DNA from 2 places in the Streptomyces sp. NPDC018031 genome. Region 2 is predicted to be linked to the other one. Evidence: riboswitches for the same ligand, from Rfam matches in the RefSeq annotation. Region 2 holds a riboswitch; the other holds the start of a gene.
What was found. Region 2 has a riboswitch for cobalamin ahead of ACH4B3_RS30765 (energy-coupling factor ABC transporter permease). Riboswitches for the same ligand answer to the same signal wherever they lie in the genome.

Region 1 (4,204 bases), on a different contig from region 2:
CACCCGCCGGTGGTCGCCGCCCACGAACAGGCGCACGATGTGCGGCAGGATGAGGCCGACGAAGCCGATGGGCCCGGCCGCCGCCACCAGGACCCCGGTGACCAGGGAGAGCAGGACGAACATCCGGAGCCGGAACCGGGCCACGTCGAGCCCCATGGTGGCGGCCGACTCCTCACCGGCCAGCAGCAGGTTCAGCGACCTGGCCTGGATCAGCAGCACGCCGATGCCCAGCAGCAGCGCCGCCCCGGGCAGCCAGAGCGTGTCCCAGCGCACTCCGCCGAGACCTCCGAGGGTCCAGGCGAGGACCGCCCGGGCCTCGTTGCCCCGGTCGCTGGTCAGCAGCAGCAGGTCCATCACCGCGGTGAGCACCGCGGCGACCGCCACGCCCGACAGCACCAGCCGTACCGGGGTGATCCGGCCGCCCGCCCGGGCCGTGGTGTACACCACGAGCAGGGTGAGCAGCGCCCCGGCGAACGCGGCGGCCGACAGCGAGGCGGTGCCGAACACACTCAGGCCGTAGACGATCACCGTGACCGCGCCCAGGGACGCGCCGGAGGAGACCCCCAGCAGATAGGGCTCGGCGAGCGGGTTGCGTACCAGCGCCTGCATGGCGGTGCCCACCACCGCGAGCCCGGCCCCGGTCATCGCGCCGAGCAGCACGCGGGGCGCCCGGACCTCCCACACGATCGTCTCGTGCGCCCGGGACCAGGTGGGCTCGGACCAGCCGGCGCCCAGTGCGTGGGTCACGATGCCCCACACCTCGCCCGGCGGCACGTGCACCGATCCGATGGCCATGCCCGCCGTGAGGGAGAGCGGGAGCAGCAGGCCGAGGACCCCGAGGGTCACCGGGTGGCCCCAGCGGCGCGGTCCGGCCGCGCCGGGTGCGGTCCGGGCCCGGGGCACCGTGCGGGGGACGGACTTCGGCGGGGCGGTCACCGGAACCTCCGCGGGTGCAGTCCGCGGGCCAGGTCCTGCACCGCGTGCGGCGGGCGGACGCCGACCAGGGTGGCGGTGAGCGGCAGCACCACGAACCGCTTGTTCTTGATCGCGGGGACGTCGGCGAGTGCGGGCTGGTCGAGCAGGAACTCCTTCTTCCGCTCGGCGCTGCCGGCCCCCGCGTAGTCGTAGACGGCGATGACCTCGGGGTTCCGGGCGACCACCTGCTCCCAGGACACCTCGCCGAAGACCTCGTCCAGGTCGGCGAAGACGTTCCGTCCGCCGGCCAGCCGGATGATCTCCGTGCCGAGGCTCTTGCCACCGGCGGTGAACGCCGCCTTGTCGCCGCTGTCGTAGACGAACACGGGCACCGCGGGCGCGTCCCGGACCGCGTCGGTGGCGGAGCGGACGCGCGCCTGGAGGTCGGTGACCAGCCGGTCGGCCCGCTCCGGGACACCGAAGATCCTGCCGATGGTGCGGATCTCGTCGTAGGTGTCCTTCATGGACACCTGTTTCCGCCCGCAGTACTCGCGGTTGAGGTAGGTGTCGATGCCCACGTCGGCGAACGCGGCGCGGGAGCGGCCCTCGTTCTCGGCGAACGCGCTGCCGTAGCCGCCGTAGACGAAGTCCGGTTCGGCCTCCAGCACGGTCTCGAAGGACGGTTCCCTCTCGGCCAGTTCGGGCACGGCCTCGAAGTCCTCGCGCAGTTCGGGCAGTACGGCGGAGTCCGGGAAGGCGGTGCCCACCATCCGGTCCTTCAGCCCGAGGGCGAGCATCAGTTCCGCCGGGTGCTGGTGGATGGTGACCACCCGGGACGGCGGCTTGTCGTAGGTGGTGCGGGTCCCGCAGTTGTCGATGGTGACCGGGAAGCCCGTCGCGGACGACGCGGCGGGGCGGTCGTCGCGGGTGTCGCCGGAGGTGCCGCAGCCGGCCGACAGGGTCGCGGACAGGGCGAGCGCGAGCGCCGCGGCGCGGGGCGCGCGGCGGCGCCGTGCGGGCGGGGCGGGGGAAGGGGAACGGGTCGTGCCGTCGTACACGTAGAGCCTCCTGGGGAGTCCGCGCTCCTCGGATCGGGCCCGCGACAGGCCAGTGTCCTGACTCCCGGATCGACGTTCCCCCGGGCCTTCCCGCGCCGCGCGCAGTGGCCGTCTCCAAGGGGTGCACTCCCCGGTCACAGTGGCGGGACCGTGCCGGAATCGCACCGGCTTCCTGATCTCCCGTCGCGGTGATGACCGGGTGATATTACGATTCGCCGGACGAACGGCGAAAGAGCGCGCGGTGAAACACCGCGCGCCCCCGGTGGTTTCACTCCCCGCGGGTCGCCCGGAGGATCAGCCGCTCGGCGTCCTGGTCGTAGCGGCGGCCGTCGAACCCGCCGAAGATCTCGATGTTCCGGAACCCCGCCCGCTCGGCCATCTCCCGCAACTCCACGGCGCTGTAGACGAACCACACCAGACTGGCGCGCGTCACGCGGTCCCCCCGCACCAGCACCCAGTCGCTGCGCAGCCGCGCCCAGTCGTCCAGCACCGTGTCGGTCTGCACCAGCAGGTCCGCGCCGCGCCGGACGACCTTGGGGGGCACGACCTTGCGCGCCAGCAGCTCCTTGCCCGCCAGGTCCAGGAGCAGCGTGCCGCCCGGCGCCAGACAGCCGTGCATGGTGCTCAGGACCCGGGCGTTGTCGGCCGGGTCCGCGAAGTAGCCGAAGGACGTGAACATGTTGAGGACCACGTCGAAGGCCCCGGGCTCGCTGTACTCCAGCACGTCGGACCGCACGTACCTGGCCGCCGCGCCGGCGTCGGCGGACAGCTTGCGCGCCCGGTCCAGCATGGCCGGGCTGCGGTCCACGCCGGTCACCTCGAAGCCCCGGCGGGCCAGCGGGACGGTGAACACGCCCGCGCCGCAGCACAGGTCGAGCACCCTCGCCCCGTCCGGGAACGACAGCAGCGGTGAGCTGTCGAGCAGTTCCTCCGCCTGGGTGAAGCGCTGTGCCGGGAAGAGGAAGTCGTAGAACTCGGTCCAGAAGTCGTCGTCCTGGAACCCGCCGGTGTGTGTCATCGAAGGATCGGTGTCCCTTCCGTGTCGTCGTGGTGGACAGCAGGGGCGGCCGCGCCGCGGCGCAGCAGGAGCAGGAGCGGGGGCAGCAGCAGGCACTGCGCGGCGGCCAGCAGCCAGAACCCGCCGGTGTCGCCGGCCCGTTCGGCCAGGTCGTACAGCTGCCCGCCCAGCACACCGCTGGCGCAGGCGCCCAGGCCGGCGGCGAGCCGCTGCTGGCCGAAGACCACGGCGTCCGAGCGCGGGCTGAGCCGCAGGGCCTCCAGGTCGTTCTTGAGGAACAGCACGATGTCGCCCAGGGTGATCAGCGCTCCGCCGGCCAGCAGCGCCGCCCTGCTGCCGCAGCCCAGGACCGCCAGGCCGGCGGCCAGTCCCGCGAACCCGGTCACCAGGGCCGCCGGGTAGCTCATCCGCCGGATCAGGCCGGAGGCCAACGGCTGGACGACGATGACGAGCACGAAGCAGGTCAGCAGCACGACGCTGTAGAACGCGCTGGAGGCCCGCTCCACGGCGTACACCGCCAGGTAGTGCTGGAAGTGGAAGTACAGGTAGAACGCCAGCGCGTTGGCGGCGAACGGCAGCACGGCCACCCCGGTCAGCAGTCCCTGGCCGGTGCCGCTCCCGCGCGGGCGCTCCTCCCCCTGCTCCGGCAGCCGCGCATGGCCCGCCGTGACCACCGCGAACAGCGCCGCGACGGCGAGGAACAGCGGACCGGGCGACGTCAGCACGAACGGTCCGGCGATCAGCGGGCCCACCGCCATGCCCGCGTTGAGCGCCGCGTTGCCCGCCGACAGGAACGCCGGCCGCCGCTCGTCGGCCACGCCGTGGACCAGGTACGCCTTGTTGGCGGGCAGGTACAGCGCCGCGCCGCAGCAGGTCAGGATCAGCGCGCCCACGGCCAGCGGGGGCCACCGCAGCGCCAGCAGGAACGCCACGAACCCCGCGGTGCGCACCACCAGCGCCCAGACCATGGTGCGCCGCAGACCCCACCGGTCGGCGAGCGCACCGCCGACGATCCCGCCCGAGAACTGGACCAGGGACGCCGCGGCCAGCACCACGCCGACCGCGCCCAGTCCCATCCCGAGCCGCTGGTGGAGGAAGACCGACATGAACGGCAGCACCATGAAGCTGCCGAGCGGGATCAGGAAGGAGCTGAGCAGCAGGAAGCGCAGGGGGCCGCTCAGTGTGGACAGCGCGGCCCGCAGTCCCCGGTCCC
Region 2 (4,204 bases):
GCCGGGGCGTGCTGGTGCCGGACCTCGGCCTCCTCGGCGAGGAGGGTGCGGGCGGGGGCACCGGCCCCGGGCCACCCGACTGGTCGACCGCGGTCCCCGGCACCCGTTCGGCGATCAGCGTCCCGATGTGCGCCGGGAACACCCTGCTGGGCAACCTGATGCTGTGGCGGACCGCGCCCACCCGGCCCGCCTTCGAGAAGGGCGACCTGCACCTGCTGGAGGAGATCGCCGCCCGTGCCGCGCTGGCCCTGGACAACGTGCGCCGCTACACCCGCGAGCATCTGGCGGCGGTGAGCCTGCAGCGGTCCCTGCTGCCGCCGGCCACGGCGGACACCGCCGCGGTCAGGACCGCCAGCGTCTACCTGCCGGCCGATCCGATCGGCGGGGTCAGCGGGGACTGGTACGACGTCATCCCGCTTTCCTCGGCGCGCGTCGCCCTGGTGGTCGGGGACGTGGTGGGGCACGGGCTGCGGGCGACCGCCTCGATGGCCCGGCTGCGCACCGCCGTGCGGACCCTCGCCGACCTCGATCCGGACCCGGACGAACTGCTCACCCATCTGGACGACCTGGTGCTGCAACTGCCGCTGGGCGCGCCGGAACCGGCGGGGGCCCAGCAGCCCGTGGGCGCGGAGCAGCCCGGCGTGCCGACCCTGCCCGGCCCCGGCCTGTCGGGCGACTCCTCCGCCCAGAGCGGACCGGACACCTTCGCCGCCACCTGCCTGTACGCGGTGTACGACCCGGTGAGCGGCCGCTGTTCGATGGCGAGTGCCGGGCACCCGCCGCCGGCCGTGGTGGACGCCGACGGCACGGTGACCTTCGTGGCCATGAACCCCGGCCCGCCGCTGGGGGTGGGCGGGCTGCCGTTCGAGAAGTCGGTGATCGACGTCACGCCGGGCGGTGTGCTGGCGCTGTACACCGACGGCCTGATCGAGCGGGGCGAGGGCGACGTCGACGAGGGCATGGAGCAACTGCAGAAGCGGCTGGTGCAGACGGACGCGCTGCACCGGCCGCTGCACGACGTGGCCCGGGAGATCGTGGCCGGGCTGCCGCCCACCCGCCTGCCGGACGATGTGACGCTGCTGGTGGCCCGGACGCGGCGGGTGCCGGAACGGGACACGGCGACCTGGGCGCTGGAGGCCGACCCGGCCGTGGTGGCCCGTGCCCGGGAGCTGGTGATGCGACAGCTGACCGCCTGGGAACTGGACCTGCTGTCGTTCACCACCGAGCTGGTCGTCAGTGAGCTGGTCACCAACGCGATCCGGCACGCGGGCGGCCCGATCGAACTGCGGATGATCCGGACCGACGTGCTGACCTGCGAGGTGTCCGACCCCAGCAGTACCCAGCCGAGGATGCGCCGGGCCCGGGACACCGACGAGGGCGGTCGCGGTCTGTACCTGGTCGCCCAGCTCACCACCCGATGGGGCAGCCGCTACACCCGCGGGGGCAAGACCATCTGGGCCGAACAGGCGCTGCCGCCGATGCTGTGAGGGCCCCGGCGCCGGGTCCGGCGGCCGGCTGGGCACCGCCCCGGGCCGCCGGTGCGGCGGTTGTGCGCTGCTTGCCATGGCTTGTCGTGAGCACGTATGGGGCACTAAGGTCACAGGGCCTTGGTGCACGGGAAACCGGTGTGGAACCGGTGCGGCCCTCGCCACTGTGATCGGGAAGTCCGGCTCCATCCCCGCGGGGAAGCCACTGGGACGGCGTGGAAGTACCGCGGCGCCCGGGAAGGCGGAGTTCGGGCGGCATCACCCGTCAGCCAGGAGACCGGCCAGGGTGTGTCGTCCATCCACGAGGTGCTGGAGAGGTCTCCCTTCTCATGCATATAGCCGAGGGCTATCTGCCCCCTGTGCACGCCGCCGCCTGGGCCGCGGCTTCCGCTCCGTTCGTCTTCCACGGGGTGCGCGCGCTGACCCGCGAGGTCAAGACGCACCCCGAGAGCACACTGCTGGTCGGCGCCTCGGGCGCCTTCACCTTCGTCCTGTCCGCCCTCAAGATCCCTTCGGTGACGGGGAGCTGTTCGCACCCCACCGGCACCGGGCTCGGCGCCATCCTGTTCCGGCCGCCCGTCATGGCCGTGCTGGGCACCATCACGCTGCTGTTCCAGGCCCTGCTGCTGGCCCACGGCGGACTGACCACGCTGGGCGCCAACGCCTTCTCCATGGCCATCGTCGGCCCGTGGGCGGGATACGGCCTGTACCGGCTGCTGCGCCGGTTCGGCGCGCCGCTGATGGTCTGTGTGTTCTTCGGCGCGTTCGCCGCCGACCTGAGCACCTACTGCGTCACCAGCGTGCAGCTGGCCCTGGCGTTCCCGGACCCGAGCAGCGGATTCGCCGGCGCGCTGGCCAAGTTCGGCGGCATCTTCGCGGTCACCCAGATTCCGCTGGCGGTCAGCGAGGGGCTGCTGACGGTGCTGGTGATGCGGCTGCTGACGCAGTCGAGCAAGGGCGAGCTGGCCCGGCTGGGCGTGCTGCCGGGCGAGCGGTCCGGCGACGCGAGCGGCACGACCGGCACGAAGGGCGCGGTGGCCTGACATGAGCCGTAACGCGAAGATCAACGCACTGATCCTGGCGGTGGTCGCGCTGCTCGCCGTGCTGCCGGTCGTCCTGGGGCTCGGCGACGACAAGGAGGAGCCGTTCGCCGGGGCCGACGCCCAGGCGGAGACGGCGATCACCGAGAACAAGCCGGACTACGAGCCGTGGTTCAGTCCGCTGTACGAACCCCCGTCCGGAGAGATCGAGTCGGCGCTGTTCGCGCTGCAGGCCGCGCTGGGGGCCGGGGTGCTGGCGTACTACTTCGGGCTCCGCAAGGGGCGCCGCCAGGGCGAGGCCCGCGCCGCCGCGGCGGCCGCCGCCGCAGACCTGCCGCCGGCACCCGACGCGGGCGCGCCGGAAGAGCCGGCACGGCCCTCGGGCACCGCCGCCGACCGGTCCGCCTGACCCGGTGCTGCCCATCGACGCGGCGGCGCACAGCAGTCGCTGGCGCCACCGCCATCCACTGGAGAAGGCCCTGCTGGGTCTCGGCCTGACGGTGACCGCGGTCTGTCTGCCGCCCTGGCCGGGCGCGCCACTGGTGGCCGCCGCCACGCTGGCACTGCTCCTCGGCCCGGCGGGGGTCGCCGGACGGCAGCTGTGGCGGGCCTTCCGGATACCGCTCGGATTCTGCGTCACCGGGGCGCTGCCGCTGCTGGTGCAGGTGGGCGGTCCGCACGGGCCGCTCTCCCTGGCGCCGGGCGGCCCGGAGCAGGCCGGACAGCTGCTGCTGCGGACTTCCGCGGCCTCCTTGGGGGTGCTGCTGTTCGCCTTCACCACACCGGTCTCCGACGTGTTCCCCCGTCTGGTGCGGGCCGGCGTGCCGGCGGCCGTGGTCGACGTCGCGCTGGTGATGTACCGGATCAGCTTCCTGCTCCTGGACACGCTGTCCCGGGTCCGCCAGGCGCAGGCCGCCCGGCTGGGCCACACCAGCCGGGCGGCGGCGTGGCGGTCGGTGGCCGGGCTGGGCGCGATCGCGTTCGTCCGGGCCTTCGACCGGGCCGGCCGGCTGCAGGCCGGGCTCGCCGGCCGCGGCTACGACGGCACGCTGCGGGTCCTGCTGCCCCCGGCGACCGTGTCGAGGCGCTTCGTCGGCGCCACCGCGGCCCTGCTGACGGGCCTGGTCGTCCTCACCCTCGTACTCGAAAGGCTCGTCCCATGACCCCGTCGTCCCCGCCACCGGTCGTGGAGCTCGTCGACGCCGGATACGCCTACGAGGACGGTCCCCCGGTGCTGCGCGGGGTGTGCTTCGCCGTCAGCGAAGGGCGTTCGGTGGCGTTGCTCGGCCGCAACGGCAGCGGCAAGACCACCTTGATGCGGCTGCTCAGCGGCGGGCTGCGGTGCGCCTGGGGCGAACTGCGGCTGGACGGCGAGCGGGTGGGCCACGACCGCAAGGCGCTGACCCGGCTGCGCACCGCCGTCCAGCTGGTCGTCCAGGACCCCGACGACCAGCTGTTCGCCGCCTCGGTCGGCCAGGACGTGTCCTTCGGCCCGATGAACCTGGGGCTGCCGCCGGAGGAGGTGCGCGACCGGGTCGCCGAGGCCCTGGAGGCGCTGGACATCACGGCGCTGCACGACCGGCCCACCCATCTGCTCTCCTACGGGCAGCGCAAGCGCGCGGCCATCGCCGGGGCGGTGGCCATGCGTCCGCGGGTGCTGATCCTGGACGAGCCGAC

Region 1: it holds a riboswitch for cobalamin, as region 2 does, so the genes downstream of both, ACH4B3_RS23155 (ABC transporter substrate-binding protein) here and ACH4B3_RS30765 (energy-coupling factor ABC transporter permease) in region 2, are expected to answer to the same signal.

The regions. Positions count from the first base shown of each region.
Region 1 is NZ_JBIRFT010000011.1:81,410-85,613, reverse strand. It holds gene ACH4B3_RS23160 (FecCD family ABC transporter permease) at 1-903, opposite strand, end outside; gene ACH4B3_RS23155 (ABC transporter substrate-binding protein) at 933-1,973, opposite strand; cobalamin riboswitch at 2,003-2,188, opposite strand; gene ACH4B3_RS23150 (class I SAM-dependent methyltransferase) at 2,242-2,991, opposite strand; gene ACH4B3_RS23145 (MFS transporter) at 2,988-4,204, opposite strand, start outside.
Region 2 is NZ_JBIRFT010000022.1:31,545-35,748, forward strand. It holds gene ACH4B3_RS30760 (SpoIIE family protein phosphatase) at 1-1,487, shown strand, start outside; cobalamin riboswitch at 1,592-1,788, shown strand; gene ACH4B3_RS30765 (energy-coupling factor ABC transporter permease) at 1,817-2,530, shown strand; gene ACH4B3_RS30770 (energy-coupling factor ABC transporter substrate-binding protein) at 2,532-2,936, shown strand; gene cbiQ (cobalt ECF transporter T component CbiQ) at 2,941-3,690, shown strand; gene ACH4B3_RS30780 (energy-coupling factor ABC transporter ATP-binding protein) at 3,687-4,204, shown strand, end outside.